Regions from separate parts of the Pseudomonas sp. GW823-FHT06E10 genome, predicted to be linked through region 2. Evidence: predicted binding sites of a transcription regulator. Region 2 holds the regulator's gene; the other holds the start of a gene.

Region 1 (16,073 bases), on a different contig from region 2:
AGTCGGGCAACTTCGTTCAGGGTAGGGCGGCCAGTGGTGCGAGTATTTTTATCGTTCTTGGTTGTGTTCATCGATGGCTTGCCAAACAAAATTCAAGGCACTAAGGTAGCGCTGTCTCGATGCAGCTGCAAATGCGTGAGCGAGGGTTCGCCTGATCCTTGCTTTTTGGTGTTGGGACCTAACCTGCTGCAACCCATAAAATGACAAGAAAGGCGTCGGCAACTTCTGCTTTTGATCTGGTGTCATAACTGGCAAAGGTAGCGCTGTCTGCGCGCTGAGGTGTTACATGAATCATCCCATCACCGCCCTGGTCATCATGGGCGTTGCCGGTTGCGGCAAGACGTGCGTCAGCGAGGCCTTGTGCCATTTGAGCGGCGCCACTGCCATTGAAGGCGACTCTTTTCACCCTGCCGCCAATATCGAAAAGATGAGCGCGGGGATTCCCCTGAACGATGAAGACCGTGCCGGCTGGCTCGACAGCCTGTGCGATGAACTGCGCCGTGTCGACGCCAAGGGCCAGCGCCCGGTGCTGACCTGTTCGGCTCTCAAGCACGTCTACCGCGAACGTCTGCGCAGTGCCTTGCCGGGCCTGGGCTTTGTGTTCCTTGAGTTGACCCCCGAAGTCGCCGCCGACCGTGTCTCCCATCGGCCAGGCCACTTCATGCCGTCGACTCTGATCGACAGCCAGTTCGCGACCCTCGAATCGCCCGTCGGCGAGCCGTTGACCCTGGCGCTGGATGCTTCGACCTATAGCGTCGAGCAACTGGCGGCGCAGGCTCATGCCTGGTGGCAGGCGAACGGCCTGAAACAGGCGGTATGACTGTGCTCGCAAAGACAGCGCTGTCCTCACGACTTCTGATCAACCCGCTTTAATAACAACAACAACCAGGAGACACCCCTAATGTTTGGCATGTCCCACGAGACGTTCCTGCTGCTCGATGCAGTGGTCACGGTGATCGGGCTTATCGTCCTGATCACCAAGTTCAAGTTGCACCCATTCCTCGCACTGATCATCGCCGCCGCCTTCCTCGGGCTGACCTCCGGCATGCCGATCGGCACCATCATCAAGGCGTTCCAGGACGGCTTCGGTGGCGTGCTTGGTTTCGTCGGCATCATCCTGGCGCTGGGCACCATGCTCGGCAAAATGATGGCCGAATCAGGCGGTGCGGATCAGATTGCGCAGACGTTGATCCGCGCCTTCGGCAAGGACAAGGTGCAGTGGGCGATGATGTTCGCCGCGTTCCTGGTCGGCATTCCGCTGTTCTTCGAAATCGGCTTCGTGCTGCTGATTCCGCTGGTGTTCATCGTGGCCCGTCGCACTGGCGTGTCGATCATCAAGATCGGTATCCCGCTGCTGGCCGGTCTGTCCGCGGTACACGGCCTGGTGCCGCCGCACCCGGGTCCGCTGCTGGCCATCGGCGTGTTCGGTGCCGACATCGGCAAGACCATTCTGTACGGCCTGATCGTTGCGTTGCCAACCGCCATCATCGCTGGCCCGATCTTCGGTACGTTCATTGCCAAGCACATTCCCGGTCATCCGAACCAGGAGCTGGTGGATCAACTGTCGCGCGAAACGGATTCGGCTGAACTGCCGAGCTTCGGCATCACGCTGGTGACCGTGCTGCTGCCGGTGTTCCTGATGCTGCTCAAGACGTTTGCCGACGTGGTGCTGCCCGATGGCAACATTTTCCGCGCCTTCATGGACCTGATCGGTCACCCGATTTCGGCGTTGCTGCTGGCATTGCTGCTGTCGCTGTATACCTTCGGCTACAAGCAGGGCATCGGTTCCAGCCAAATGATGAAATGGCTGGATGCCAGCCTCGCGCCGACCGCCGCGATCATCCTGATCATCGGTGCCGGTGGTGGCTTCAAGCAGATGCTGGTGACCAGCGGCGTGGGTGACGTGATCGGCCACATGGCGGTGAACGCACAGATCTCGCCGATCCTGCTGGCCTGGCTGGTGGCGGCGGTGATTCGTATCGCGACCGGTTCAGCGACCGTGGCGACCATCACTGGCGCCGGCATCGTGGTGCCGGTGGTGGGGATGATTCCGGGTGTGAACCGTGAGCTGCTGGTGCTGGCCACCGGTGCAGGCTCCCTGATCCTGTCCCACGTCAACGACGCCGGTTTCTGGTTGGTGAAGCAGTACTTCAACATGACCGTGGCCGAAACCTTCAAGACCTGGACCGCGATGGAAACCATCCTCTCCGTGGTTGGCCTGGGCTTTATCCTGTTGTTGTCGCTGTTCGTCTAAGCGATTCGACAGGCACAAAAAAACCGCTGCGATGCGGTTTTTTTGTGTTCGAAGGGTGAACCTGTTCATTGTGGCGAGGGGGCTTGCCCCCGTTCGGCGGCGAAGCCGTCGTAAAACCAGTTAACGCATTTTGCCTGAAGCACCGCGGTGACTGGTTTTGGGATTGCTGCGCAACCCAACGGGGGCAAGCCCCCTCGCCACAGGAATGTTCTTGCCACAGGTTTTTGTGTCAGGCGTTGGTTTTCGGTGCCAACCCATCCGCCCTGAACATCCCGCGAATCCCGCGTACGGCCTGACGAATCCGGTCCTGGTTTTCAATCAGGGCGAAGCGCACGTGATCGTCACCGTACTCGCCAAACCCGACGCCCGGCGAGACACATACCTTGGCTTCGGCCAGCAGTTTCTTGGCGAACTCCAGCGAGCCCAGGTGCGCATAAGCCTCGGGAATCTTGGCCCAGACATACATCGACGCTTTCGGGTTTTCCACCATCCAGCCCAGTTCATGCAGACCCTTGACCAGCACATTGCGCCGCTGCCGATACTGCTCGGCGATGTCGCGCACGCATTGCTGATCGCCTTCAAGCGCAGCGATGGCCGCCACTTGCAGCGGAGTGAAGGTGCCGTAGTCGTGGTAGCTCTTGATCCGCGCCAGGGCATTGACCAGTTCCGGGTTGCCGACCATGAAGCCAATGCGCCAGCCGGCCATGTTGTAGCTCTTGGACAGGGTGAAAAACTCCACCGCAATGTCCTTGGCCCCGGGCACTTGCATGATCGACGGGGCTTTCCAGCCGTCGTAGACGATGTCGGCGTAGGCCAGGTCGTGTACCACAAGCACGTCGTACTGCTTGGCGAGGGCGATCACTCGCTCGAAGAAATCCAGCTCCACGCACTGGGCGGTCGGGTTGGACGGGAAACCGAGGATCATCATCTTCGGCTTCGGGATCGAACCGCGAATGGCCCGCTCCAGTTCAGCGAAGAAATCCACGCCCGGCACCAGCGGCACCGACCGCACCTGGGCGCCGGCAATCACGGCACCGTAGATGTGAATCGGGTAGCTCGGGTTGGGCACGAGCACGGTGTCGCCCTGATCCAGGGTGGCCAGCATCAGGTGCGCCAGGCCTTCCTTGGAACCGATGGTGACAATGGCTTCACTTTCCGGGTCGATGTCGACCTCGTAGCGGTCCTTGTACCAGTTGGAAATCGCCCGGCGCAGGCGCGGAATGCCCTTGGACGTCGAGTAGCCGTGGGTGTCTTCGCGCTGGGCCACCGTGACGAGTTTTTCGACGATATGCGGCGGCGTGGCGCCGTCGGGGTTGCCCATGCTCAAGTCGATGATGTCTTCGCCACGACGACGGGCGGCCATCTTCAGCTCGGCAGTGATGTTGAAAACGTAAGGGGGGAGTCGATCTATGCGCGCAAAGCGGCGCGGCGAACCTTGTTCGGCCATTGTTGCCTCGGATAACGTAAGCGCCCGGAACCGTCCGAGCGACGCTGGTCACTGCGGTGACCTGTGGCGGAATGTAAGGGCAGCTGTGGCAGACTGTCCAGCCTCAATGTAAACAAATTTTTCCGAAGGATAGGGTTCGATGGAATTTACCAGCGGCTTCTTGCTGAGCCTCTCGCTGTGCCTGGATATCGGCGTGGCCAACATCGCGATGATCACCCTGGCCATGCAGCGCGGCTATTTCCAGGGGTTTGCGCTGGGGCTGGGGACTTGTGTCGGCGACCTGATCTACGCGGTACTGGCACTGGCCGGCATGACCGTGTTGCTGCAATACGAAACCGTGCGCTGGGTGCTGTGGATCGGTGGCTCGGCGCTGCTGGTGTACTTCGCGGCGAAGATGATCTATTCGGCGATTCACCACGAAGCGGTGCTGGCGCAATCGGCCGAGGTGGGGCACAACTCCCATCGCAAGGAGTTCTTGCGCGGGATCTTCCTGGCCATGTCGTCGCCCAGCGCGATTCTCTGGTTCGCTGCGGTGGGTGGCACGCTGATCGCCCGTTCCGGCGGCGGTGGCGCCCTCAGCTCCGCGCTGTTTCTCGGCGGTTTTCTCTGCGCAGGGATTCTCTGGTGTGTCGGGCTGTGCTTTGCTGCGAGCCACGGCGGCAAGTTGCTCGGCGACAAGCTACTGCGGTATTCCTACATGGCATCGGCAGCGATCTTCTGCTATTTCGCGGTCTACGTGATCCTATCGGGTTACAACGAGTTTGTCGGTTCAGGCGCCGTCGAGCAATTGCACGCCCTGTAATTGGGCGAATCGGGTTTGGCTTCTATACTCCCAGCCGAACCCACTTTTTGCTCCAGGAGTTGAGCCATGGATGAGCAAACACGCGTCGAACTGGCGGAGCCACGCTTCGAACACGGACACTTCCTGCTGATTGCAGGGCTTGGCGGAACATTTACCCAACAATCCGTTCAAGGCATTCCCGAACTCTGGGAGAAACTCATCCCGCATCTGGGCCATATTCCGGGCCAAAAAGGCGAAGTCACCTACGGTGTCTGCTGCAATTTCGACGGCAAGGGCGGCTTCGATTACATCGCCGGGGTCGAGATCAGCAAGCTCGACGACTTGCCCGAAACCTACCGCTGGGTAGAAGTTCAGCCGCAGCAGTACGTGGTGTTCGAACACAAAGGACCGCTGGACACCCTGCCGCAAACCTTTCAGTACATCCATGGCACGTGGCTGCCGCAGTCCGGCCACGAGCTATTGGCGGCTCCGGAGTTCGAGCGCTACAGCGAAGACTTCAACCCCAAACTCAACACCGGCAAGCTGGAAATCTGGCTGCCGATCAAGGCATGACACCTGCACGAGAGGCGGATCAGCCGATTCGTCTCTCGATGTCCCACAGCAGCTGATTTATCATCCCCAGCCTTTCCCATGCTGATCCCGAGCTGCCATGAACACCGTCATCCGCAACGTCACCCCCGCCGATCTGGACCGCTGCTTTGCCATCGAAACCCTTGCCTATGAAGGTGACGAAGCCGCGACCCGCGAGAAAATCGCCACCCGCATCGCCACCTGGCCCGAGGGTTTTATCGTCGCTGAAGTGGACGGGGTTGTCGCCGGATTCATCAACTCCGGTGCGGCGTTCCAGGTGGAAATGTCGGACGAGGCGTTCAAGGAACTGATCGGCCACGACCCGGCCGGGCCGCATGTGGTGATCATGTCGGTGGTGGTGCACCCGGATTATCAGGGCCAAGGCCTGGCGAAGCACCTGATGGCCGAGTTCATCGAACGCATGCGCGCGATGGGCAAGGTCACCATCAACCTGATGTGCAAGGAACGGCATATTCCGTTGTATGCCGGGTTCGGCTTTGCCTACGTTAAACCCTCGGCCTCGGACCATGGCGGCATGGCGTGGCATGAGATGGTGCTCGAACTCTGATCCGACGTAGATCCCTTGTGGGAGCGAGCTTGCTCGCGATAGCGGACTATCAGTCGACATCGATGTTGAATGTTACGCCGCCATCGCGAGCAAGCTCGCTCCCACAGTAGTTTTGTGGTGTTGGTGGGGGCTGTGTTCAAAACACCAACCCCATCCGCCGCTCATACCCGATCCGGCCCTTGTATGCCTCGCCGCTGTCGACAAAGCCATACCTGGCGTACAGGGCGATGGCCGCCTCGTTGTCGGCATCCACCGACAGTTCCAGCCCCTTGATTTCCGGCCAGGCCCGGCGTGCGGCCTCGGGTAGCGCCTGCAGGCAGGCCTTGCCGTAGCCTTTGCCTTGAGCGCGTTGATCGACTTGCAGCGCATGCAGCGTGGCGCTGTGCTCATCGGCCCAGGCCGGCAATACCGGCGGGCGCTTGAGCAGCAGGAACGCGACGGGCACATCCTCGGCCAGCAGGGCGAAGCCCTTGACGCCAGGGCCGGGCTTGGACAACAGCGTGTGCAAGGCGCCGTGGATGTCACCCGAGAATCTGATCTGTTCCGAATGCACTTCAATGGCCTCGACCTGCTGGCGCTGCAGCGCATTCAGGCTTTCATAAGGCACGAGTCGGGCTGTCACGGGAGTGTCCTTTTTCCATCACAAATGAGCCTCGGATTCTAGCGAGTTTGCTTTCCCGGATTATTTTTATTTCACCTGTCGATTCACCGGATCGCCAGACGACTAAGGGTGTCTTCACTATAAAAACCACGGAGAACCACCATGAACTCGCAAACCCAGATCCAGAACCTCATCGAGAACTATCGTCAGGCGGTCATGACCAAGGACATTGAAAAAGTCATGGCTCTGTATGCCGATGACATCGTCTCCTTCGACGCGGTCAAGGCCCTGCAATTCAAAGGCAAGCCGGCGTATCGCGCGCATTGGCAGGCCTGCATGGAAATGTGCCCCGGCCCGCACATCTTCGAATTCGACGAAATCACCATCGAGCCGTCCCAGGAAATTGCGTTCGCTCACTGGCTGGCACATTGCGGTGGCACCAACGACAAGGGCGAAACCCAGTCCTGCTGGATGCGCGTCACCGCCTGCTATCGGCAAGAAGCCGGGCTGTGGCAGATCGTCCACGAACATTGGTCGGCGCCATTCGACATGACCAGCGGCGCGACGCTGTTCGACCTCAAGCCCTGATCGTCGGGAAGCCGAGCCAGAATGCCAATCAGCGGCCATAGTTGATCGTTCGATAAGGAGAGCGTGATGAAGTATTTATGCCTGGTCTACAGCGATGAGCGGTTGCTGCATTCGTTACCTCAAAGCCCGAAGGACGAAGAGTGCATGGCCTATGCCGAGTCGATCCAGGGCAGTGGCCGGATGGTTGCCGCCGAGGCGCTGGAGTCGGTGCAGACCGCCACCACCGTGCGCATGCGCAATGGCAAGATGTCGATCACCGATGGGCCATTCGCTGAAACCAAGGAGCAATTGGCCGGTTTTTATCTGATCGATGCCAAGGACCTCAACGAAGCCATCCAGGTCGCCGGGAACATTCCGGCGGCCCGGGTCGGCAGTGTCGAAGTGCGCCCCGTTCGGCAGTTGAATCCTTAAGATGCCGGGGCTGCCGGTTCAGGCGCAGGTCGAGCGGGTTTATCGCGAAGAGTCGCGGCGGATTCTTGCGACCCTGATTCGCTTGCTGGGTGATTTCGACCTCGCCGAAGAGGCCTTGCACGAGGCGTTTTTCATCGCGGTCGAACGCTGGCAGCGTGACGGCGTGCCGGACAATCCGCGGGCCTGGCTGGTGTCCACCGGGCGCTTCAAGGCCATCGATGCCTTGCGCCGACGCGCACGCTTTGCCGCGTCGCAGCCCTTGCTGATCGCGCAACTGGAGGAACTGGAGCAGGCCGACTGGAGTGATGAAGACGTGGAAGACGATCGCCTGCGGCTGATCTTCACTTGCTGCCACCCGGCCCTGGCGGCCGACGCACAAGTGCCACTGACGCTGCGGGAAGTCTGCGACCTGACCACGGAAGAAATCGCCCGGGCCTTTCTCTCGGCCCCGGCCACCATCGCCCAGCGCATCGTGCGCGCCAAGGCGAAGATCCGCGATGCGAAAATCCCTTATCAAGTGCCGACACTCGCTGAGCTACCCGAGCGCCTGGACAGTGTATTGCGGGTGATTTACCTGGTGTTCAACGAGGGCTACTCGGCGTCCATCGGGGCAGAACTGATCCGCGAGGATTTGACCCGTGAAGCGATCCGACTCGGGCGGTTGCTGGTGGAACTGCTGCCGGAACCGGAGGTGATGGGCTTGCTGGCGTTGATGCTGCTGCACGAGTCGCGCCGCCCGGCCAGGACCTCGGCGAGCGGCGAGCTGATTGTGCTGGACGAACAGGACCGTTCGCTGTGGGACGCCGGGTTGATCAGTGAAGGCTGCACGCTGGTCGAGCGGGCGCTGACCATGGGACGATTCGGACCCTATTGCCTGCAAGCGGCGATCGCAGCGGTGCACGCCGAAGCCCCGACGGCGGGGGAAACCGATTGGCCGCAGATTGTCGGTCTGTATGACGTCCTGCTGCGGGCTGTGCCGTCGCCGGTGATCGAATTGAATCGTGCGGCGGCGATTTCGCAACGGGATGGTCCGCTGGCGGGACTGACGTTGGTCGACGCCATTCTGGAGCGGGGAGAACTGCTCGACTACCACCTGGTGCATTCGGCGCGGGCGCAATTCTGTTGGCAACTGGGTCGCAAGCAGGAGGCGCGGGCCGCGTGGGAGCGGGCGCTGGCGTTGACCCGACAAGAGCCGGAGCGGCGGTTTATCGAAGGGCGGCTCAAGGCGTTGGATTGATGTGGCCGTTCTGGCCTCATCGCGAGCAAGCTCGCTCCCACAGGTATCGAGTACGCCATCAATCCCTGTGGGAGCGAGCTTGCTCGCGATAAGGGCCGAAGGACCTTCACTCCAGCATCTTGCCCAGCAACCAGCTCCCCGCCGGCCCCGGCGGATTCAGCCGCGACCACAACGCATCCACCGACACCGTTTTCGGCCAGCCGCGCACCACCAGTTCCTGCAACGTACCGGGCCCGAACCGCTCGACCAGCCAGCGGGGCAACGGCGCCCAGCCGAATCCGCCCTGGGCCATTTCCAGCAACATCAGGTAACTCGGCGCCGACCAGACGCGGCCCTTCGCCCGGCTTTCATAGGGATTGATGATGGTGGCCAGACGCAGTTCGCGGTGTTGCTGCAGTACGTCCCGGTCGATGTGGTCCAACGTCGCCAAAGGATGCGTCGAGGACACGAACAAGGCGATTTCCGTGCGCTCGTCCACCGTCGAACTGACCAGGTCCGGCGGGTAGCTGTCCTGCATTTCGGCGAAGGCAATCTGCGCCCGGCCGCTTTGCACCAGGGACATCAGGTCATCGCATTCGGCGATCAGACACTCGAGCTCCAGGTCTGGGTAACGCTGCTCGAAGGCACTGAGGGCGGCTTCGAAGCGGTCCGACTGATAGGTATCGGACAGCGCCACCGTCAGCTTCGCTTCCACCCCTTGGGACAGTTGGCTGGCGGCTATTTCCAGGCGACTGGTGGCGGCCAGGATGTCTTCGGCCCGTTGCAGCATGACGTGTCCGGCCGGGGTCAAGCCGGGCTTGCGGCTGCTGCGGTCGAACAGCGTCACATTCAGGTCGATTTCCAGGCTGGCCACCGCCGCACTGATGGTCGACTGACTGCGGCCCAATTTGCGCGCCGCGGCGGAAAACGAGCCTTGGGTCGCGGCTTCGACAAACGCCAGCAACACTTCGTGAGAGGCCATGAACTATCGCCTTGATCGATGGTTATTGGTTATGAAGTATCGGCGTGCTGATGGATCATGGCAACCACAGTCACCCAAGGGAGTTCGGCCATGAGCGCCAACAAATCCATTACTGAACGTATTTTTCAAGCCATCGGCTTCGAACTGCTGGCCATCCTGATCTGTACCCCATTGCTGGCCTGGATCATGAAGAAACCGATGCTGGAAATGGGCATGGTCACCATCCTCATCGCCGGCCTGGCCCTGGCCTGGAACGTGGTCTTCAACGGTATGTTCGATCGGCTGCTCAAGCGCCTCGCCATCGCACACAACGCCTGGGTCCGTGTGGTGCATGCGCTGTTGTTCGAAGGCGGCCTGGTCGCCCTCGGCGTGCCGCTGATCGCCTGGTGGCTGAATGTCAGCCTGTGGCAGGCGTTCTTGCTGGATATCGGTGTGTTGCTGTTCTTCCTGCCGTACACCTACGTCTACCACTGGGTGTATGACGTGGTTCGGGAGCGGATGCTGGTGACTCGTGAGGTTTGCTGAGTCGTGTTTGAACCGGTTTTTGTGGGAGCAAGCTTGCTCGCGATGGCGGTGTGTCAGTCAACTTCATTGCTGAATGTCAGACCGCTTTCGCGAGCAGGCTCGCTCCCACAGGTTTTGCACCCGATCAGACGTGGAAGTAACCCACGCACGAATCGAACGGCAGGCGCTTGAGTTCGATCTTGTTCAGGTCGAGCACTTCACGCAGGGCCTTGGTTTCGCCCGGGAAGTTGCGGTAGGCGACTTCGTCGAGCACCACGATCGCGCCTTTGGGCATGTACGGCAGGAAGGTTTCCAGCGCGACTTTGGTCGACTCGTACAGGTCGGTGTCGAGGATCAGCATGGCCACGACCAGGTCGGGACGGGTCTTGACCCACTCCGGTACGGTCTTGACGATGTCGCCCTTGACCAGTTCGCAGCGCGGAATGCGATTGACCGGGCGCAACAGGTCGTTGGCGTCGATCATGTCCTGGATCAGCGACTGGTCGGTGTCGGCGAACATGGTTTCGTTGACGTCGGCCGGGTCTTCTTTCTTGTCGATGCTCTGGAAGCCTTCGAAGGTGTCGAAACCCACGATCGAGCGGTTGATCGCATACGGTTCGAGAATCATCGACAAGTGCATGTAGAGCATCAACGAGTTGCCCTTGTACACGCCGCACTCAATGATGGCGCCCGGCACTTCCGCGACCTTCTTGAACAGCTCCATGCGCGACAACGCGGCAGTCACGCCAATGCGGTTGGCGAAGACGAACGGAGCGTCGGCCACGTATTCGGCATCGACCCGTTTCAGGACGTTGGTACGGGTTTCGTTGTACTGGGCCTCGGCGGGCGTGATGCGACGCTTGGTCATTGCGGGATTCCTCGGAAATTCGAAAAGTCGTGGACGTGGAAGTAGTCTTTGAAGCCGGCGCCAACATCCGGGCAGGCGCTGTCGACGTTAATCGCGCCGCGCTGGTGCTTGAGGTCGTCGAGGTGCATCAGGCGAAAGTCCACGCTGAAGCGGGTTTGTTGCGTGTAATTGGGAACGGTGCCGTGCAGGTGCGAACCCGAGAACACCAGCATCTCGGCGGTGTTGCCGGCGATGCGCAGTTCAGAGGCGCTATTGATCGCTTCGGTGGGCACCGGGTGCTGGCGCGCCTCTTCCTTGACGTTGTCCTTGGCGCGCTGGCGTTGCACGCCGATCCAGTCGGACAGGCTCCACTGCGCCGAGGTGTTTTTCACCGGGGCGTCGAAGTAGGCCGGGTTGATCATCATGGTCTGGTCAGGCTGGATCGTGTAGACCGGCATCCAGGTATTGATCTGGCAGTCGACACCGCCGTACCAGGTATCGCGATGGGGTTTGTAGGCGTAGCTGACGCCAGCGTGCAGGTAGTCGTAGTTGGGTACGACACGGATGCGCGGGACGTCGAAAATGAACTCCTCGGGAGCGGCACCGATTTCGTCGGTGAAGCTGCGGATCAGCTCCTTGGCACGCAGGCTGTTGGTGAACTGGCCCTTGAGCCGAGTCACCAGCACCACGAACTCTTCCACCGGCATCAGTGTGTGCAGCGCCTGGTGGTTGGTCTCGCCATCGAAGGCCGCCGTGATGCTTTCCTGGGCAAAGGCACAGAGTTCTTTGGCGGCGCGTAACTGCGTGTTCAGGAAAATATCGCCCGCGTAAATGGCTTCTTTAAAGTCAGCTTTCTGTTGCAGCTGATTGATGTACAGATTCACGGTTCCTCTCCTGAATACATCGAGTGTCTTATGAGTCGGCACCACGCTGGCAAACTGAAGGGCTGCCGGACGAGTTGTGCGTCAATAAAGCGCAGCCCTTGAGTTCGCGAGCAAATGCCGTGCCGCTGGACGAAAAAATCCCGACGGGAAAACCCGCCGGGATGATGTGCTTCGAACTTGTACCCTGTGGGAGCGGGCCTGTCGGAACGCCACACCGCCCCGTTCGGCTGCAGAGCAGTCCTCAATCCTGCTAGTGCGGTTTGAATGACCGAGTGCTGGGGCGGCTGCGCCACCCAGCGGGGGTAAGCCCCCTCGCCACAGTTGATCAGTGTGTCAGGTGATGACGGGGACTCAATAATCCTGCTGCTTGCGAAACGCCCAGCGCCCGGCGATCACGGTAAAGGTCGCGACCAGCGCCACCAGGATCCAGAAACCCTGCGGGTCATCCGCCAGCGGAATGCCGCCGACGTTCATGCCGAAGAAACCGGCGATGATGTTGATCGGCAGCGCCAGCACCGTCACTACCGTCAGGGTGAACAGCGTGCGGTTGGTCTGTTCGTTGATGTTGGCGGCGATCTCTTCCTGCAACAGCTTGATCCGTTCACCCAGCGCCGTGAGGTCGTTGATGATCAGCGCGAACTCCTCGGTGGATTTGCGCAGCTCCTTCACGTCTTCCTTTTGCAGCCATTGCGGTGGCCGGTTGAGCAGGCGCAGCAATGAGCCTGGCTCCAGCGCCAGCAGCCGTTGCAATCGCACCAGTACCCGCCGATTGGCGCCCAGTTCAGCGCGGTTGGTCGACAGCCGCGAGGACAGCAATTGGTCTTCGATCTGGTCCACGCTCTGACTGGTCTTGCGCACGATCTGGGTCAGCACCTCACCCTGGTCGCGCAGCAAATGCACCAGCAGCTCCAGCGGGGAGCGAAAGCACTCCCGGGCCTTCACCGACGAGCGCAATTTGTCCACCGAGTGCAGCGGTTGCAGGCGGGCGCTGATGATCAATTGGCTGCGGGCGCACACCCACAGGGTCGAGACATCCGACGAGACCATGTTGCTGAGGTTGAACACCACATCGTTGACCACTGCCAGCAGTGCGGAGTCGACATGCTCGATGCGCGTCGAACGCGAGCCTTCGTGCAGCGCTTCGAAAAATTCCTCGGGCAACTCCAAATGGCTTTTCATCCAGCGCTCGCACGCGGCGTGGGCGAGGTTCAGGTGCAGCCAGAGAAATTGCTCATCGCTTTGCGGCTGTTGCAGGTACTGCAAGGCCTCGGCGGAATTGATTTCCCGACCGGCCTCACCGGGGCGAAAACTGAAACCGTAAAGCAGGCCGAACAGATCCGTGTCGCGATGGCTTTGATCGATGCTGTGGTTCATGAGGACTCGCAAGGGGAGGCGCCTGTTACGTGTTTTACAGGTTCACTTGAGCGGCATCATCGCAAACGGGAATGACGTTTTTGTGACAGGAAAACAACGCAAAAAATTGTTCTACCGGCGGTCGGGATTTTCTCAAGAACCGCTCTGGCTAGCCGATCACGCTTGGGTTAAGTTGCGCGCCGCAGGCCTCGGCCGGGACCGCAGACAGGGATGTCCGGACACTTTTCACGCCTTAACGGGCGTGCCCCATTCCTGTCATGAGTACCCTGCGATGCTTTTGCAAAAGTCCCTGAGAGCACAAATTCTCGCCCTGCTGAGCGGCAGCCTGCTGGCGATGCTGTTGATCGCCCTGGCGTGCTTTCACTTCCTGTCCAGCGGCGTGCAGAACTACGCCAATCTGATCGAAGGCCCGCTGCACACCTCGCAATTGATCGATGAAGCCAACCTGCAATTCAAGGTGCAGGTGCAGGAATGGAAAAACGTCCTGCTGCGCGGCAAGCAACCGGCGGACCTGAGCAAGTACTGGGGGCAATTCGAGGGGCGTCAGCGCGATGTGCAAAACATCCTTGGCGAACTGGCCGCGCAGAAGGGCATAGAGCCGCAACTCAAGAGCCGCATCGAGCGCTTGCGTGACGAACATCGCCAGTTGGGCGCGGCCTATCAGAAGGGCCGGGACGCGTTCGTGGCCGCCGGTGGTGACCCGACGGCGGGCGACGTGGCGGTCAAGGGTGTGGACCGCGCAACCAGCGATCAGATGAGTGAACTGGTCAGCGAGTTGCGCAAGCAGGGCGCCGAGCAATCGACACTGATCAGCGCCAGTGCCGAGCGCACGGTGTTGCTGGGGCTGGTCGTGATGCTGGTTTCGGGGGTACTGATCGGCCTGCTGAGCTTGTGGCTGGTCAACCGCAACCTGGTCGAGCCGATCCGCAAACTGATCGAATACGTGGCGCAACTCAGCCAGGGGCGTATTGCCGAGCGCGTGGCCAGCACCCGTCAGGACGAGTTGGGCAAACTGGCGATGGCCGCCAACACCCTGCGCGATTTCCTCGCCGAAACCTTCAGCCGTTTGCAGCGCAGCGCGTCGGACCTGGACAGCGCCAGCGGTGAGTTGAACTCGATCGCCACCGTGATGGCCGGCGGCACCAACGAGCAGTTCAACCGCACCGATCAGGTGGCCACGGCGATGAACGAAATGTCCGCCACCGCACAGGAAGTGGCCCGGCATGCCGCCGAAGCGGCGCGGGCCGCCGACGATGCCGACCAGTCCGCCCAACAGGGTGAAAAAGTCATGCAGGGCACCATCCACACCATCACCCAGATGCGCGGCGAAATCGCCAACACCGCCACGGTCATCCGCCAACTGGAAACCGACAGCGGACGCATCGGCAAGGTTCTGGAGGTGATTCGCGGGATCGCCGAACAGACCAACCTGCTGGCACTCAACGCGGCCATCGAAGCGGCCCGCGCCGGTGAGGCCGGACGCGGATTCGCCGTGGTGGCCGACGAAGTGCGAAGCCTGGCCCAGCGCACGGCGGCGTCGATCATCGAGATCAACCAGATCATCCAGACCGTGCAGACCGGTGCAATCGAAGCGGCCCAGGCGATTGAAAGCGGTCAGTCGCGCAGCGAACAAAGCGTGCAGCAAGTGACGGAGGCCGGCGCCATGCTCGAACGTATCACCCTGGCCGTGGAAGCCATCCGCGACATGAACCGCCAGATCGCCACTGCCGCCGAAGAGCAGACCTCGGTGGCCGAAGACATCTCGCGCAACCTCACCGAAATCACCAGCATCGCCAGCACCAACCTGGACAACGTGCAGCGCACTGAAGCGGCCAGCACCAATCTGCACGGCTTGTCGGGGCAGTTGAACGAGGTGACGGCGCGCCTGAGCGCTTGAATCCCGAAAACGCAAAAGCCGCACGATGTTCCCATCGTACGGCTTTTGTTTGTTTGGGGATTACGTGTCCTGTTTGTTTTCCAGGACCTTGCCGTTGGAGGCATCGATGTCCACATCCCACTCGACGTTCTTGGCGTCACGCAGTTCAACTTCGTACTCGTAACCGTTGAAGTGGTTGTCCAGTTCGGTCTTGGTAATCGTTGCACCCGGATGCAGATCCAGCGCGATCTTGTTCAAGTCTTCCAGTGGCTTGATCTTGCCTTCCTTGACCAGTTGCGGGATTTGATCGACTCGCACATCGGCCTGGGCCAGGCCGGCGGTGAGGGTCAGGGTTGCAGCGGTAAACAAAGCAGTCAGGGTCTTCATGGGCTTCTTTCCTTGGGTGATCTGTTTAAGTGAGATCAGGTTAGCCTGTGTAACTTAATCCACCCTTAAATCCCTCAACATGTCCTGCATCAATCCCTGTGGGAGCGTGGCTTGCCCGCGAAGGCGGAGTGTCAGTCAACGTTGATGTTGAAGCTGATGGCCCTATCGCGAGCAAGCTCGCTCCCACAGGTTTTTGTGCAATAGCGCATCAATACCCGTTGTTCTGTAGCACCTGCGCAACACTCGCCGCCGGGCGTTTATAGAACTTCAACAACTCACTGGCGCGATTGGTGAAAATGCCGTCGACACCGGCGTCCATGACTTTCTGGTAGTCCACCGCATCGTCGATGGTGTAGACGTGCACCAGCAGGCCCTGATCGTGGGTGTACTGGTTCATCCAGGGTTGCACCAGATCCGAGTAGCTCTGGTCGCCACCCTGGGTCAGTGCAGCGGACGGGCCGGTGCCGATGGCGCCCTGGGCCTTGGCGTAGTCGACCCAGTGCTGGAATTCGGCTTTGTCCTTCGGTTGCTGTTTGGCGTAGTAAGCGGCTTTGTCCTTTTCGCCGGACTCGGCAAATGTCACCTTGGACTTGGGCTCGATACTGCCTTCTCCGACCCACAGCAGCAGGATCTTCGGCACCTTCGGCATCTCTTTTTGCAGCAGTTCGAGGCTGCTCTTCTCGAAAGTCTGCAGGACCACCTTGCCTTTGCCTTGGCCGACCGCCAGCTCGTTTTTTGCCAGTTTCGAAGCGGTCGGGCTCA
Region 2 (16,073 bases):
TGGCGCGCTCGATTTACTACTCCACGGAACTGGAGCAGGAGATTCCCGGCGGTCTCTACCTGGCGGTCGCGCAGGTGCTGGCTTACGTTTATCAGATTCGACAGTATCGGGCGGGCAAGGGCAAGCGGCCTGATCCGCTTAAGGATGATTTGCCGATTCCGCCGGATTTGAGGCGTGACTCCTAGATTGGATGCTGCACGTGCGAGTTAATAAATTGGATAGATTCCATCCCTGATTAGTAAACGGGCTTTTTCTGGATGAACTCCGGTTAATACGCCTTCTGTTGCTTTTACGGCTGTTACGTTAAGGCTTTCGTGAACAATATTTCTGCCTGAAAGGTTATTTGCTCTAAGTGCAGGTCTTATATTTTCTGCTGCATTTTTCATGTTGTATAAATCCACGTACCTATCTATGCGGTAAGGGAGCGGTGGAGGAAGTTGACTTATTTGTTCATGATTTAGTGTTGAGTAGATTAGTTCTTGAAGAGTGGGGTTGCGCTTTGTAGTTGTCCATATGCTATGCTCGGTTTTTGTTGATATTGTTGTTTCGTCAGCTATCACGGCTTTAATTCGATAATCATCGTCGCTCCATTTCCAGGTAGTCAATTCTTGCCAAGAGTTATCAGGTTTAAGTGTTTTCACATTTTTAGCTGTTGTGAATAGCGTTTCAGGTCCGCTTTTATAGGCGGGTCGAACAGGATTGGTTCCAAAGCGTGAAAAAAACGTGCGAAACAATTTTGTTATAGAAAAATGTCCATTTGGATCGTAACGATTTATTGGATCGCCTAAACAATAAGCATAGGTATTCAGCCCTCCCTTCCCAAATGGGCTTAAATTATCCGGACTATTAAACCGCATCAAATGCGGATTAAACGCCCGATAGCCATTTCCCAACAAATAATGCCCGGTCACCGGGTCCAGCCGTTCGCCGTTAAAACCCAGCAGGCTGAGCAAGCCGTTGAGTGCCGGGCGATGGCCATAAGGGGAGTAAGCGATGGGGGGCGGTTGGAGGCCCTTGTTGACGGTGTGTAATACCGAGCGTTGCAAGTCGGTAGCCAGCAACGTGGTATCGAGTGCGTCGCCCTCGCGTTGCTGCTGAGCCAATAAAAGGTCGTCGTTTTGAAAAATTGAATGCCTCGTCGCGCCCTGAATTTCGGTCGCCAAGCGGCTTTTGCAGTAAAAACGCTGGTGAGCGGGTACATCCGGTTGAAGCTGGCTGATCAGGCGATCCAGAGGGTCATAGCTGTAGCGGCAACGCAGGATGGGTTGTGTGGATTCCATGGAGGTCGCTCCAGATTCTCAAAGGGAGGGCGATTGAGTATCGGTCGGTAAGTCGCAAGTGGGTACTAGCAGAACTGATAGGTTCAGTGGTCTTTGCGGCGGGTGGGCAGTCCAGAGCGCCGCAATCCCTGTGGGAGTGAGCTTGCTCGCGATAGCGGTGGGTCAGCCAGCAAGTATGTTTGTTGTGCCGACGTCATCGCGAGCAAGCTCGCTCCCACTGGGTTCTCCGCTGTTCTGAAATTTAGCCTTTTTCTGAAGCCGCACAGGCTTACTCCACAACCTCAATTTCCCTCCACGCAAAAGTTGGAAAGCTTCTTGCAATAGCCGCTCTGCGCTCGCTTCAGGCGTCAAAAGTTTGCTTTAAAGGAACGGGGAAAACCGGTGGATCGCTCTCAGTTATTCAACACTGCTCGCACAAACGTTGCCGATTTGAGTCGCGGCAATCTGGGCGTGCCGCTGTTGCTGCTGGTCATGCTGGCGATGATGATGTTGCCGGTGCCGCCGTTCCTGCTGGACGTGTTCTTCACCTTCAACATTGCCCTGTCCATCGTCGTGCTGCTGGTGTGCGTCTATGCTCTGCGCCCGCTGGATTTCGCGGTGTTTCCGACCATTCTGCTGGTGGCGACGTTGTTGCGCCTGGCGTTGAACGTGGCTTCGACGCGGGTGGTGATGCTCCACGGCCAGGACGGTCATGCCGCCGCCGGCAAGGTGATCCAGGCCTTCGGCGAGGTGGTGATCGGCGGTAACTACGTGGTCGGTATCGTGGTCTTTGCGATTTTGATGATCATCAACTTCGTCGTGGTGACCAAGGGCGCGGGGCGGATTTCCGAGGTGAGCGCGCGTTTCACCCTCGATGCGATGCCCGGCAAGCAAATGGCGATCGACGCCGACCTCAACGCCGGCCTGATCGATCAGGCCCAGGCCAAGGCCCGTCGTTCGGAAGTGGCCCAGGAAGCCGAGTTCTACGGTTCCATGGACGGTGCCAGCAAATTCGTCCGCGGTGACGCCATCGCCGGTCTGTTGATCCTGTTCATCAACCTGATCGGCGGCATGGCGGTCGGTATCTTCCAGCACGGCATGACCTTCGGCGACGCCGGCAAGGTGTATGCGCTGCTGACCATCGGTGACGGTTTGGTGGCGCAATTGCCATCACTGTTGTTATCGACAGCAGCGGCAATCATGGTGACCCGTGCGTCCGGTTCGGAAGACATGGGCAAGCAAATCAATCGCCAGATGTTCGCCTCGCCCAAGGCGCTGGCGGTGGCAGCCGGTTTGATGGCGGTCATGGGCCTGGTGCCCGGCATGCCGCACTTCTCGTTCCTGAGCATGGCGGCCCTGGCGGCCGGTGGCGCTTACCTGTTCTGGAAGAAGCAGAACGTCGCCAAGGTTCACGCCCTGCAAGAGGTCAAGCGCCAGCAGGAGTTGCTGCCGTCGCCGGCCCGCGCCCAGGAAACCAAGGAGCTTGGCTGGGATGACGTGACGCCGATCGACATGATCGGCCTGGAGGTGGGTTATCGCCTGATTCCGCTGGTGGACCGCAACCAGGGCGGCCAGTTGCTGGCGCGAATCAAGGGCGTGCGCAAGAAGCTGTCCCAGGATCTGGGCTTCCTGATGCCCACGGTGCATATCCGCGACAACCTCGACCTGGCGCCGAGTGCCTATCGCCTGACCCTCATGGGAGTGATCCTGGCCGAAGCGGAGATTTACCCGGATCGCGAACTGGCGATCAACCCGGGGCAGGTCTACGGCACGCTCAACGGCATTACCGCCAAAGATCCGGCTTTCGGCCTGGAGGCGGTCTGGATCGAAATCAGCCAGCGCGCCCAGGCGCAATCCCTCGGTTATACGGTGGTCGATGCCAGTACAGTAGTGGCTACTCACTTGAACCAGATACTCTACAAGCATTCCAGTGAGCTGATCGGTCACGAAGAAGTGCAGCAACTCATGCAATTGCTGGCCAAAAGCTCGCCGAAACTGGCCGAGGAGCTGGTGCCGGGTGTGGTTTCGCTGTCGCAGTTGCTCAAGGTGCTGCAAGCGCTGTTGGCCGAACAAGTGCCTGTTCGCGATATCCGCAGTATTGCCGAGGCGATCGCCAACAATGCCGCCAAGAGTCAAGATACCGCCGCGCTGGTGGCTGCCGTGCGGGTTGGCGTATCCCGCGCAATCGTCCAAAGCATTGTAGGTACTGAGTCGGAGCTGCCAGTTATCACGCTGGAGCCAAGGTTGGAACAGATATTGCTCAATAGTCTGCAAAAGGCAGGACAAGGCTCGGAAGAGGGCGTTCTGCTGGAGCCAAGCATGGCTGAGAAGCTGCAACGTTCGTTGATCGACGCGGCGCAGCGTCAGGAGATGCAAGGTCAGCCGGTGATTCTGCTGGTGGCCGGTCCGGTTCGCGCGATGCTCTCGCGATTTGGCCGGCTCGCAGTCCCGGGTTTGCATGTGTTGGCTTACCAGGAAATCCCTGACAACAAGCAAGTGACCATCGTTGCGACAGTAGGGCCCAACGGCTGAGGTAGTGGTTTATGCAAGTTAAGCGTTTTTTCGCCGCCGATATGCGTCAGGCCATGAAGCTGGTTCGCGATGAGCTGGGCGCTGATGCCGCCATCATTGGCAACCGCCGGATCGCCGGGGGGGTCGAACTGACAGCTGCGCTGGATTACAAGTTGTCGGCGCTGGCGCCGCGGGTTCCGAACATGGAACTCGAAGACGAATTGCGCAAGACTCAGTCGCGGATCGTCACCGCCCAGGCCGAATTGAGCCTGCGTGGCGATGGCGAGAGCGACAATGCAACCAATCGCCAACTGTTCGCCGGATTGCCGTTGACTGCCGCCGAGCCGCTGATCGAGCCGACCTACGCCGAACCCCGTCGTCCCGCGCCGGCCGCTGCGCCAGCGTCCGGTGGCGTGGACCCGCGCGCGTTCGACTCGATGCGTTTCGAGCTCAACAGCCTGCGCGAACTCATGGAAGTACAACTCGGCTCCCTGGCCTGGAATCAGCTGCAAGGCAGCCGTCCGGACCAGGCCAACCTCTGGCGTCGCCTGCAACGCATCGGCCTGTCTGGCCCGCTGTCGCGCGACCTGCTGGCAATGATCACCGAAATCGAAGAGCCTCGTCAGGCCTGGCGTATGTTGCTGGCGCACCTGGCGCGCATGATCGTTACTCCGGACGTCGAGCCGCTGGAAGAGGGCGGAGTGATCGCCATGGTCGGCCCTGCCGGCATGGGCAAGACCACCACCCTGGCCAAGCTGGCCGCCCGTTACGTGCTCAAGTACGGCGCGCAGAACATTGCGTTGGTGAGCATGGACAGCTTCCGCATCGGCGCCCAGGAACAGCTCAAGACCCTGGGGCGCATTCTCAATGTGTCGGTGACCCACGTCGATCCCGGCCAGTCCCTGGTGCAGGCCCTGGAGCCGTTGCTGCGCAAACGCGTGGTGCTGATCGATACCGCGGGCCTGCAGGCCAGCGATCCGGCGCTGCGCATGCAGCTCGAAAGCCTGGCCGGTCGCGGCATCAAATCAAAAAATTATCTGGTCCTGGCAACCACCAGCCAGAAACAGGTTCTAACGGCCGCGTATCACAGTTACAAGCGCTGCGGGCTCTCCGGCTGCATTCTGACTAAACTGGATGAAACGGCTAGTCTGGGTGAGGTGTTGAGCCTTGCCATCAGCCATGAACTGCCGGTGGCTTACCTGACCGATGGCCCGCGGATCCCGGATGATTTGCATCTGCCGCGCCGTCATCAATTGGTCAGCCGCGCCGTGAGCGTGCAAATGCAGGAAGAACCCAGCGAAGAAGCCATGGCTGACATGTTCGCTGACATCTACCACAGCCCGACCAAGCAGGTTGGCTGAGGTAATAATGAACAGTTTTTGTACCTACATCGATGGTCTGCCATGCATTGTTCCGTTTGTGAACGCGCAGCCAGTAATGTGGCCTCCGTCTATGCAAGACAAGGTAAAGAAATAACATGGGCAGCATGCATCCCGTACAGGTGATCGCGGTGACCGGCGGCAAAGGTGGCGTCGGGAAAACTAATGTGTCAGTGAACTTGTCCCTGGCTTTGGCCGAACTTGGCCGGCGCGTCATGCTGTTGGACGCCGACCTGGGACTGGCGAACGTCGACGTTCTGCTGGGCCTGACACCCAAACGTACCCTGGCCGACGTGATCGAGGGCCGCTGCGAACTGCGCGATGTATTGCTGCAGGGACCAGGCGGCATCCGTATCGTTCCGGCCGCATCCGGCACTCAGAGCATGGTGCATCTGAGCCCCGCGCAACACGCCGGCCTGATCCAGGCCTTCAGTGATATCGGCGATAACCTCGACGTACTGGTGATCGACACCGCTGCGGGCATTGGTGACTCGGTAGTCAGTTTCGTCCGCGCAGCCCAGGAAGTGCTGCTGGTGGTGTGCGACGAGCCGACCTCGATCACCGATGCCTACGCCTTGATCAAGTTGCTCAATCGCGACTACGGCATGAACCGCTTCCGCGTCCTGGCCAACATGGCCCAGAGCCCGCAGGAAGGACGCAACCTGTTCGCCAAGTTGACCAAGGTCACGGATCGCTTCCTCGACGTCGCCCTGCAATACGTCGGTGCGGTGCCTTACGACGAAAGCGTGCGCAAGGCCGTGCAGAAGCAGCGCGCCGTCTACGAGGCCTTCCCGCGTTCCAAGTGCTCGCTGGCGTTCAAGGCCATCGCGCAGAAGGTTGATACCTGGCCGCTGCCTGCCAACCCGCGCGGGCACCTGGAGTTTTTCGTCGAGCGCCTCGTGCAGCAGACAGCAGGACCTGTTCTATGACAGCCAGCGGCTACAACCTCTACAAGAAGTCGGCACGTGATGCGCAGTACGAGCTGATCGAGCGTTACGCGCCGCTGGTTAAACGCATTGCCTACCACTTGCTGGCGCGTTTACCGGCCAGTGTCCAGGTCGAAGACCTGATCCAGGCCGGGATGATTGGCCTGCTTGAAGTGTCGACCAAATATGACGCCGGCAAAGGCGCCAGTTTCGAGACGTACGCGGGCATACGAATCCGCGGCGCCATGCTCGATGAAGTGCGCAAGGGGGACTGGGCGCCACGTTCGGTCCACCGCAATACGCGCATGGTCAGCGATGCCATTCGCTCGATTGAAGCTAAAACCGGCCGTGACGCTAAAGATCACGAAGTTGCGGCCGAACTCCAATTGAGTCTCGACGATTACTACGGGATTTTGAACGACACCCTGGGCAGCCGGCTGTTCAGTTTCGACGACCTGTTGCAGGACGGCGAACACGAAGGGCTGCACGAGGATGGCGCGAGTGCTCATGTCGAGCCGTCACGCGACCTGGAGGATGAACGCTTCCAGGCTGCGCTGGCGGATGCGATTGCCAATTTGCCGGAGCGTGAGCGACTGGTGTTGGCGCTGTACTACGACGAAGAGTTGAATCTCAAGGAAATCGGTGAGGTCCTGGGGGTCAGCGAATCGCGGGTCAGCCAGTTACACAGCCAGTGCGCGGCCCGTTTGCGGGGGCGTTTGGGGGAGTGGCGAGCGCGCTGAAGGCAGTGTGGGGGACACTGCGAACGAGGCCGGTGTGGTGTTGAACTGCGCCGGTCGCGATCTGTTGTGCTCCAGACAGTCATTGAGTGCTTTGCCGGATTGATTGAAATGGCGTGTCCAGGTGCTGGGCGCGTTTAAGACTGCTTGGAGGTCGAATTGGACAAGAACATGAAAATCCTCATCGTTGATGACTTCTCAACGATGCGGCGGATCATCAAGAACCTGCTGCGTGACCTTGGGTTCACCAACACCGTCGAGGCCGACGATGGCACTACCGCCATCCCGGTGCTCAACAGCGGAAGCATCGACTTTCTGGTAACGGACTGGAACATGCCTGGCATGACCGGTATCGATCTGCTGCGCCACGTGCGTGCCGATGAAAAGCTCAAGCACCTGCCGGTGCTGATGGTGACCGCTGAAGCCAAGCGCGAACAGATCATCGAAGCGGCCCAGGCCGGCGTTAACGGCTATGTGGTCAAGCCCTTCACGGCCCAGGCGTTGAAAGAAAAAATCGAGAAGATTTTCGAACGCATCGGTTGATGAGTGCGCCACGGGGGAGCTATGGGCAATAACGAAACTTCATTGGGCGATTTTGAATCGACCCTGAAAAAACACGCCGTCGAATTGGTCGAGAGCCTTGAAAAAGGCAAGTTCGGCGACGCGGTGCAATTGATCCATGAGCTCAACCAGACCCGTGACCGCGGCCTGTATCAGGAAGTGGGCAAGCTCACCCGCGAACTGCATAGCGCGATCGTCAATTTCCAGATTGACCCGCACATGCCGCAGGCCGAAGAAGTGTCGCAGATCACCGACGCCACCGAGCGCCTGGGGTATGTGGTCAAGCTGACCGAGGCTGCGGCCAACCGCACCATGGATCTGGTGGAAAGTGCCACGCCGCTGGTCAATGGCCTGGCCGATGAAGCCAAAGTGTTGAGCGCGGACTGGGGGCGCTTCATGCGTCGCGAAGTCGGCGCCGAAGAGTTTCGTGAACTGGCCCGGCGGGTCGACGGGTTCCTGACGCGCAGCGGCACGGACAATCGCGCGGTGTCGGGCAACCTGAACGACATCCTGCTCGCCCAGGATTACCAGGACCTCACAGGCCAGGTGATCAAGCGTGTGACCCAGTTGGTCACCGAAGTTGAAAGCAACCTGCTCAAGCTCGTGCTGATGGCCAGTCAGGTGGACCGCTTTGCGGGCATCGAGCATGACCGTGAAGCGATGCTTGCTGAAAAAGATCCACAAAAACATCTCTCTCAGGGTGAAGGTCCGCAGATTCATGCCGATAAAAGAGAAGACGTTGTGTCCGGTCAGGACGATGTGGACGATTTGCTATCCAGCCTAGGGTTTTAGAATTTTAGGCATTTTAGGTTTTTAGACCTTTAGGAGCACCCCCTTAATGAGCTTCGGCGCCGATGAAGAGATCCTTCAGGATTTCCTGGTTGAGGCCGGCGAGATTCTAGAGCAACTGTCCGAGCAACTGGTCGAGCTGGAAAGCCGCCCGGATGATGCGGATTTGCTCAATGCAATTTTTCGCGGTTTTCACACTGTAAAAGGAGGCGCCGGCTTCCTCCAGCTCAACGAACTGGTGGAGTGTTGCCACATCGCCGAGAACGTGTTCGACATCCTGCGCAAGGGTGAGCGTCGCGTCGACTCGGAACTGATGGACGTGGTTCTCGAAGCGCTGGACGCGGTGAACAGCATGTTCAGCGAAGTCCGCGAACGCAGCCCGATCACGGCCGCGACACCGGAACTGCTCGCGGCACTGGCCCGTCTGGCCGAGCCGCAATCGGCTGACGAGGCGGCTGCCGCACCTGTCGTCGCCGTGGTCGAAGCGCCTGTGGCTGAAAGCGAATCGGGCGATATCACCGACAATGAATTCGAACAACTGCTGGACTCGCTGAACGCCGTCAAGGCCCAGGCCGAGGCCCCGGCGGCTGTTCCAGCGCCTGCCGGCAATGCCGCTGGCAGCGACGAAATCACCGATGCCGAGTTCGAGTCGTTGCTCGATCAACTGCACGGTAAAGGCCAGTTCGCCGTTGACGCGGTGGTCCAGGCACCGGCTGCGCCAGAAGCCCCGAAAGCGGCTGGCGACAGTTCCGATATTACTGACGACGAATTCGAAGCACTGCTCGACCAGTTGCACGGCAAGGGTAATTTTGCTGTCGAGGCGCTGGAGTCGGCCATTGCTTCTGTGCCTGCACCCGCGGCACCAAGCGCGGTGGCGGCCGGCAGCGATCTGATTTCCGATCACGAGTTCGAAGCGCTGCTCGACGAATTGCACGGCAAAGGCAAGTTCACTGAAGTGGGCGCGACGGTTGGAACGGCAACCGGCGCCAACGCCTCGGTGGCGGCACCTGCCGCGAAGGCAGCCGCGCCGAAACCGGTGGCCAGGGCCCCCGAGCCAAAAGCCGAAGCGCCGGCCCCGGCAACTGCTGCACCGGCATCGTCCCGTGCCCCGGCCGCGCCACCGGCGGAAAAGCCGGCGAGCGAAGCCGAGACCACCGTACGTGTCGATACCGCGCGTCTGGACGAGATCATGAACATGGTCGGCGAGTTGGTGCTGGTGCGTAACCGCCTGGTCCGCCTGGGCCTCAACAGCGGCGACGAAGCCATGTCCAAGGCCGTGTCGAACCTCGACGTGGTCACCGCCGACTTGCAAACCGCGGTCATGAAGACCCGGATGCAACCGATCAAGAAAGTCTTCGGGCGCTTCCCGCGCCTGGTTCGCGACTTGGCCCGCCAGCTCAAGAAAGAGATCAACCTGGAGCTGGTCGGCGAAGAAACCGACCTCGACAAGAACCTCGTCGAGGCCCTGGCCGACCCGCTGGTCCACTTGGTGCGCAACGCGGTTGACCACGGCATCGAGTCGCCGGAAGAACGCGAAGCCTCGGGCAAGGCCCGGGGTGGCAAGGTGATCCTGGCGGCGGAGCAGGAAGGCGACCACATCCTGCTGTCGATCTCCGACGACGGCAAGGGCATGGACCCGAACGTGCTGCGTTCCATCGCGGTAAAACGCGGTGTGATGGACAAGGACGCCGCCGATCGCCTGAGCGACACCGAATGCTACAACCTGATCTTCGCCCCGGGTTTCTCGACCAAGACCGAGATTTCCGACGTATCGGGTCGTGGCGTGGGCATGGACGTGGTGAAAACCAAGATTTCCCAGCTCAACGGCTCGATCAACATCTACTCGGCCAAGGGCCAGGGTTCGAAGATCGTCATCAAGGTGCCGCTGACCCTGGCGATCATGCCGACGCTGATGGTCATGCTCGGTAACCAGGCGTTCGCGTTCCCGCTGGTGAACGTCAACGAGATCTTCCACCTCGACCTGTCGACCACCAACGTTGTGGACGGCCAGGAAGTGGTGATCGTGCGGGACAAGGCGCTGCCATTGTTCTATCTCAAACGCTGGCTGGTCAGCTCCGCCGCTCACGAAGAGCAGCGCGAGGGCCATGTGGTGATCCTTTCGGTGGGCACGCAGCGGATCGGCTTTGTCGTCGATCAACTGGTGGGCCAGGAAGAAGTAGTCATCAAGCCATTGGGCAAAATGCTCCAGGGAACCCCGGGCATGTCCGGCGCCACCATCACCGGTGACGGCCGCATCGCGCTGATTCTCGATGTTCCGAGCATGCTCAAGCGTTACGCCACACGGCGTATTTGATTCTGGTGGAGCGAGGCGCCTGGCCTCGCTCCATCTAATGGAGTGTTTATGGCAGTCAAAGTCCTGGTGGTGGACGATTCGGGGTTTTTCCGCCGCCGCGTCTCGGAAATTCTTTCAGCGGATTCCAATATCCAGGTCGTCGGCACGGCGACCAACGGCAAAGAGGCGATTGATCAGGCACTGGCCCTCAAGCCGGATGTGATCACCATGGACTACGAGATGCCGATGATGGACGGCATCACCGCCGTGCGGCACATCATGCAACGCTGCCCGACCCCGGTCCTGATGTTCTCTTCGCTGACCCACGAAGGCGCCCGGGTCACCCTCGATGCGCTGGATGCCGGCGCGGTGGACTTCCTGCCGAAGAATTTCGAAGACATCTCGCGCAACCCCGAGAAGGTCAAACAACTGTTGTGCGAGAAGATCCTGAGCATCTCGCGCAGCAATCGTCGCGTCAGCACTTACAGCGCTCCGGCCCCTGTGGCCGCACCTGCTCCAACAGCTGCGCCTTCGAGCGTCGGCAGTTACGGAAGCAGCGCGCCCGTGCGTCCGGCACCGATCCCTGCGCGTACGCATGCGGCCACTGCGTCGTCGCCCGCGCCGAAACGCAAAGCCTTCAAACTGGTGGCCATCGGTACGTCCACCGGCGGCCCGGTCGCCCTGCAGCGAGTGTTGACTCAATTGCCGGCCAACTTCCCGGCCCCGATCGTGCTGGTTCAACACATGCCGGCGGCCTTCACCAAGGCCTTCGCCGAACGCCTGGACAAGCTCTGCCGCATCAGCGTCAAGGAGGCCGAGGATGGCGATATCCTGCGTCCGGGCCTGGCGCTGCTGGCGCCGGGTGGCAAGCAGATGATGATCGACGGCCGCGGCGCGGTGAAAATCCTCCCGGGTGACGAACGTCTCAATTACAAGCCGTGCGTGGACATAACCTTCGGTTCGGCAGCCAAGACCTACGGTGACAAAGTTCTGGCGGTGGTCCTGACCGGCATGGGTGCCGACGGCCGCGAAGGCGCGCGCCTGCTCAAGCAGGGCGGCAGTTCGATCTGGGCCCAGGACGAAGCCAGTTGCGTGATCTACGGCATGCCGATGGCCATCGTCAAAGCCGAGCTTGCCGACGCGGTGTACAGCCTGGACGACATTGGCAAGCACCTGGTCGAGGCCTGTATCTGATGGATGTTCTAAGCCTGATTGGCATCATCATGGCCTTTGTCGCGATCATTGGCGGCAACTACCTTGAAGGCGGTCACCTCGGCGCCCTGGCCAACGGCCCGGCAGCGCTGATCGTGCTCGGCGGCACCATTGGCGCCGCGCTACTGCAATCGCCGATGAGTGCCTTCAAGCGTGCCATGCAGATCCTCGCCTGGATCCTGTTCCCGCCCCGTGTCGATCTGGCCGGTGGCATCGACCGCGTGGTGAACTGGAGCCTGACCGCCCGCAAGGAAGGCCTGCTGGGCCTTGAAGGCATCGCCGACGCCGAGCCCGACAACTACGCACGCAAAGGCCTGCAACTGCTGGTTGACGGCGCCGAGCCGGAAGCGATCCGCAGCATTCTGGAAGTGGACTTCTACACCCAGGAAAGCCGCGACATCGAAGCGGCCAAAGTCTTCGAAAGCATGGGTGGTTACGCGCCGACCATCGGCATCATCGGCGCGGTCATGGGCCTGATTCATGTCATGGGCAACCTCGCTGATCCATCGCAACTGGGCAGCGGTATTGCCGTGGCGTTCGTCGCCACTATCTACGGCGTGGCCAGTGCCAACCTGGTGCTACTGCCGATTGCGGCCAAACTCAAATCCATCGCGTTACGTCAGTCGCGTTATCGCGAAATGTTGCTGGAGGGGCTCCTGTCGATCGCCGAAGGTGAAAACCCACGCTCCATTGAGTTGAAGCTTCAGGGCTTCATGGATTAAGGGAATAAGCTCATGGCCCGTCGTCGACATCAGGAAGAACACGTTAACCACGAGCGCTGGCTGGTGTCCTACGCGGACTTCATCACCTTGCTGTTCGCCTTTTTCGTGGTGATGTACTCCATCTCGTCGATCAACGAAGGCAAGTACAAGGTCATTTCCGAGGCATTGATCGGGGTCTTTACCGACTCCGACCGTTCGCTCAAGCCGATCCCCATCGGTGACGAGCGGCCGAAGACCGTGACCCCGGCCAAGCCGCTGGTCAAGGACAGTGACCAGGTCGATGCCGGCGTCTCCGGCGCCAGCGATCCGCTCAAGAGCATCGCCGACGACATCAGTGCGGCGTTCGGTGACCTGATCAGCTCCAACCAGATGACCGTGCGCGGCAACGAGTTGTGGGTTGAGATCGAGCTCAATTCCAGCCTGCTGTTCGGCAGTGGCGACGCCATGCCCAGCGACATCGCGTTCAACATCATCGACAAGGTCGCGGCGATCCTGAAGCCGTTCGACAACCCGATCCATGTCGAAGGTTTCACTGACGATCAGCCGATCCGCACCGCGCAGTACCCGACCAACTGGGAGCTGTCCTCGGCCCGCTCGGCCAGCATCGTGCGCATGCTGGCGATGCAGGGGGTGAACCCCGGTCGCCTGGCTTCAGTGGGCTACGGCGAGTTTCAGCCGGTGGCCAACAACGCCACCGCCGAAGGCCGCGCCCGCAACCGTCGCGTGGTGCTGGTGGTGTCGCGCAACCTCGATGTTCGCCGCAGCCTGACCGGCACCGGAACCGCCCATGCGCAACCGGATGCCGCATTGAAGCGTGCTGGCACACAAACTGCACCGACCCCGGTCAAGTCGCCGGTACGAGAGAACGCCGTCAATTCTCCGTCACCCGCATTAACACGTTGAGCTATTTCTCGGTCGATCCGTTCGGCCGGGAGGAACAATCCGAATGAGAGTCTGGGCAGTCGCCAATCAAAAGGGTGGTGTCGGTAAAACCACTTCCTCCATCGCTTTAGCCGGTTTACTGGCGGAGGCGGGCAAGCGCGTGGTCGTGGTCGATCTCGACCCCCACGGCTCCATGACCAGCTACTTCGGCTACGATCCCGACGCCCTGGAGCACAGCAGCTACGATTTGTTCCTGCACAAGGGCAACGTGCCCCAAGGCCTGCCGGGTCAACTGCTGCTGTCGACCAGTGACGAGCGCATCTCCCTGTTGCCCTCCAGCACCGCACTGGCCACCCTTGAGCGCCAGTCGCCGGGGCAGAGCGGTTTGGGCCTGGTGATTGCCAAGAGCCTGGCGCAACTGTGGCAGGACTTCGATTACGCCGTGATCGACAGCCCGCCATTGCTCGGCGTGCTGATGGTCAATGCCTTGGCGGCGAGCCAGCAACTGGTGATCCCGGTGCAGACCGAGCATCTGGCGGTCAAAGGCCTTGAGCGCATGGTCAACACCCTGGCGATGATCAATCGCTCTCGCAAACAGGCGCTGCCCTTCACCATCGTGCCGACCCTGTTTGACCGCCGCACCCAGGCGTCCCTCGGAACGTTGCGCGTGCTGCGCGACAAATTCCCCGACGAAATCTGGCAAGGCTATATCCCGGTGGACACGCGCCTGCGCGATGCCAGCCGCGCCGGTCTTACGCCTTCGCAATTCGACGGCAAGAGCCGTGGCGTTCTCGCTTACCGTGCGTTGCTCAAGCATTTGCTGGCGGCGCAACTTGTTGCGCAGGTGGCGTGACATGAGCCCAATTCCTGTAGGAGCGAGCTTGCTCGCGATGGTCGTCAACGATGACGCGGGAAACCTTACACCCCGTGGCGCTCTCAGGTTCATCGCGAGCATGCTCGCTCCTACAGGTGCGTGCTCATGAACCGGCCATTGAAGACCACTTCGCGCCCGCAACTGGCATTGCAGTCCTACCTGGACAGCTTGCTGCAGGAAGTGACCGAAGAATTGACGCTGCCCGTAGAGGCAGTGGCCGAGGAGATCGCCGCAGAAGCGGTGCTGGACGAGTTTCAGGCAGCGGTGCTCGAAGAGCAGACCCGCGACGCCGCAGCCGCTGTGACGGTCGCCCCGGTGCAGGCATCGGTGGCGCCAGTGTTCAAGGCGCCGGTGATCGAAGCTCCGGCCCCTGTTATGGCGCCGGTCTCGACCATCGCGCCGCTGCTGCAAGCGTTGGTGCCACCACCTGTCGAGGCGCAGCCAGCAGTCGTCGAAGTGCAGCAAACCCTGGTGCCGCCAGTCGTCGAAGTTCATCTGCCGCCAAGCAATACGCCGCCACCGGTGGAAACCGACGGTCGTCCGTCCTGGGCTGCCGAACCCTTCGAATGCCTGCTGTTCGATGTCGCCGGTTTGACCCTGGCGGTGCCGCTGGTGTGCCTGGGGTCGATTTACTCCCTGGCCGGTCACGAGTTGACCCCATTGTTCGGCCAGCCCGAATGGTTCCTGGGCATCCTGCCGAGCCAGGCCGGCAATCTCAAGGTGCTCGATACCGCGCGTTGGGTCATGCCCGACCGATACCGCGACGATTTCAAGCAAGGTCTGCAATACGTGATTTCGGTGCAAGGCTACGAGTGGGGGCTGGCGGTGCATCAGGTCAGCCGCTCGTTGCGTCTGAACCCGAATGAAATCAAATGGAGAAGTCACCGAGGTCAGCGGCCATGGCTCGCCGGCACGGTGATTGAACACATGTGCGCCTTGCTCGATGTCGCCTCACTGGCCGAGTTGATCGCCAGCGGCGGAGCCCGGCACATGTCCGGCGACAAGCCGGGCCACAAACCGACATCAGTCAAATAAACAAAACAGGCGACGTCACTCTGATGATGTTGCACAGAACACACACCGCCAGGGCGGTTTCTTGAGGGGTCAGGGTATGAATGACAAGGCAACGGCGGCAAAAGGTTCCGAAGATCCGATCCTGCAATGGGTCACCTTCAAGCTGGACAACGAGACCTACGGCATCAACGTGATGCGCGTCCAGGAAGTCCTGCGTTACACCGAAATCGCCCCGGTCCCGGGTGCCCCGAGCTACGTGCTGGGCATCATCAACCTGCGCGGCAACGTCGTCACCGTGATCGACACCCGCCAGCGCTTCGGCCTGATGAATGCCGAGATCAGTGACAACACCCGTATCGTCATCATCGAAGCCGACAAGCAGGTGGTCGGGATCATGGTCGACAGCGTGGCCGAAGTGGTTTACCTGCGTCAGTCGGAAATCGAAACCGCGCCGAACGTGGGTAACGAAGAGTCCGCCAAGTTCATTCAAGGCGTATGCAACAAGAACAACGAATTGCTCATCCTGGTCGAGCTCGACAAGATGATGAGCGAAGAAGAATGGTCGGAACTGGAGAGTATCTGATTGATTCTCGAGGTTGCGGTCATTGTCCTGTTCCTGTTTTGGGCAGGCACGCTGGCAATGTTCCTGGCGTACATTCGCGGTCAAAAGCAGATCGCCGCGCAACAGGCCCAGGGTGATGCGCTGCGCGATCAGCGCATCAAGGACCTGGCCAGGCGCGTCGAGGATTACCAGAACGGCAATGTGCGCATGGGCGAGGACCTGCATGAACTGCGGGCGATCGTTGCGCCCCTGCCGGACAAACTCGCCCAGCTGGAACAACGCGACCCCTCAAGCCTGTCGTTCGCCCAGGCGGCGCGACTGGTCGGGATGGGCGCCAGCGTCAACGAACTGA

What was found. The regulator FliA, encoded in region 2, starts transcription of late flagellar genes. The targets are predictions, from matches to a motif close to CTAAAGTTTNNNNNNNNNNNGCCGNTAA.
Region 1: a site for FliA is predicted at 13,180-13,207, ahead of AC1Q6Y_RS03630 (methyl-accepting chemotaxis protein). Genes of this name have one in related genera too.

The regions. Positions count from the first base shown of each region.
Region 1 covers NZ_JBXAHJ010000002.1:126,075-142,147, reverse strand. The annotation lists gene gntR (HTH-type transcriptional regulator GntR) at 1-71, opposite strand, end outside; gene AC1Q6Y_RS03705 (gluconokinase) at 287-820, shown strand; gene AC1Q6Y_RS03700 (GntP family permease) at 902-2,254, shown strand; gene alaC (alanine transaminase) at 2,484-3,701, opposite strand; gene AC1Q6Y_RS03690 (LysE family translocator) at 3,841-4,503, shown strand; gene AC1Q6Y_RS03685 (GyrI-like domain-containing protein) at 4,570-5,055, shown strand; gene AC1Q6Y_RS03680 (GNAT family N-acetyltransferase) at 5,153-5,641, shown strand; gene AC1Q6Y_RS03675 (GNAT family N-acetyltransferase) at 5,778-6,263, opposite strand; gene AC1Q6Y_RS03670 (YybH family protein) at 6,405-6,830, shown strand; gene AC1Q6Y_RS03665 (YciI family protein) at 6,897-7,241, shown strand; gene AC1Q6Y_RS03660 (RNA polymerase sigma factor) at 7,243-8,478, shown strand; gene AC1Q6Y_RS03655 (LysR family transcriptional regulator) at 8,585-9,439, opposite strand; gene AC1Q6Y_RS03650 (multidrug/biocide efflux PACE transporter) at 9,530-9,964, shown strand; gene AC1Q6Y_RS03645 (TylF/MycF/NovP-related O-methyltransferase) at 10,089-10,811, opposite strand; gene AC1Q6Y_RS03640 (hypothetical protein) at 10,808-11,674, opposite strand; gene AC1Q6Y_RS03635 (transporter) at 12,026-13,048, opposite strand; gene AC1Q6Y_RS03630 (methyl-accepting chemotaxis protein) at 13,320-14,945, shown strand; gene AC1Q6Y_RS03625 (PepSY domain-containing protein) at 15,006-15,311, opposite strand; gene AC1Q6Y_RS03620 (glycerophosphodiester phosphodiesterase) at 15,520-16,073, opposite strand, start outside.
Region 2 covers NZ_JBXAHJ010000011.1:95,406-111,478, forward strand. The annotation lists gene flhB (flagellar biosynthesis protein FlhB) at 1-185, shown strand, start outside; gene AC1Q6Y_RS18660 (RHS repeat-associated core domain-containing protein) at 207-1,280, opposite strand; gene flhA (flagellar biosynthesis protein FlhA) at 1,662-3,791, shown strand; gene flhF (flagellar biosynthesis GTPase FlhF) at 3,803-5,131, shown strand; gene fleN (flagellar synthesis regulator FleN) at 5,248-6,078, shown strand; gene fliA (RNA polymerase sigma factor FliA) at 6,075-6,815, shown strand; gene AC1Q6Y_RS18685 (chemotaxis response regulator CheY) at 6,984-7,355, shown strand; gene AC1Q6Y_RS18690 (protein phosphatase CheZ) at 7,377-8,165, shown strand; gene AC1Q6Y_RS18695 (chemotaxis protein CheA) at 8,212-10,476, shown strand; gene AC1Q6Y_RS18700 (protein-glutamate methylesterase/protein-glutamine glutaminase) at 10,525-11,649, shown strand; gene AC1Q6Y_RS18705 (flagellar motor protein) at 11,649-12,389, shown strand; gene motD (flagellar motor protein MotD) at 12,402-13,292, shown strand; gene AC1Q6Y_RS18715 (ParA family protein) at 13,336-14,124, shown strand; gene AC1Q6Y_RS18720 (CheW domain-containing protein) at 14,251-15,180, shown strand; gene AC1Q6Y_RS18725 (chemotaxis protein CheW) at 15,257-15,742, shown strand; gene AC1Q6Y_RS18730 (DUF2802 domain-containing protein) at 15,743-16,073, shown strand, end outside.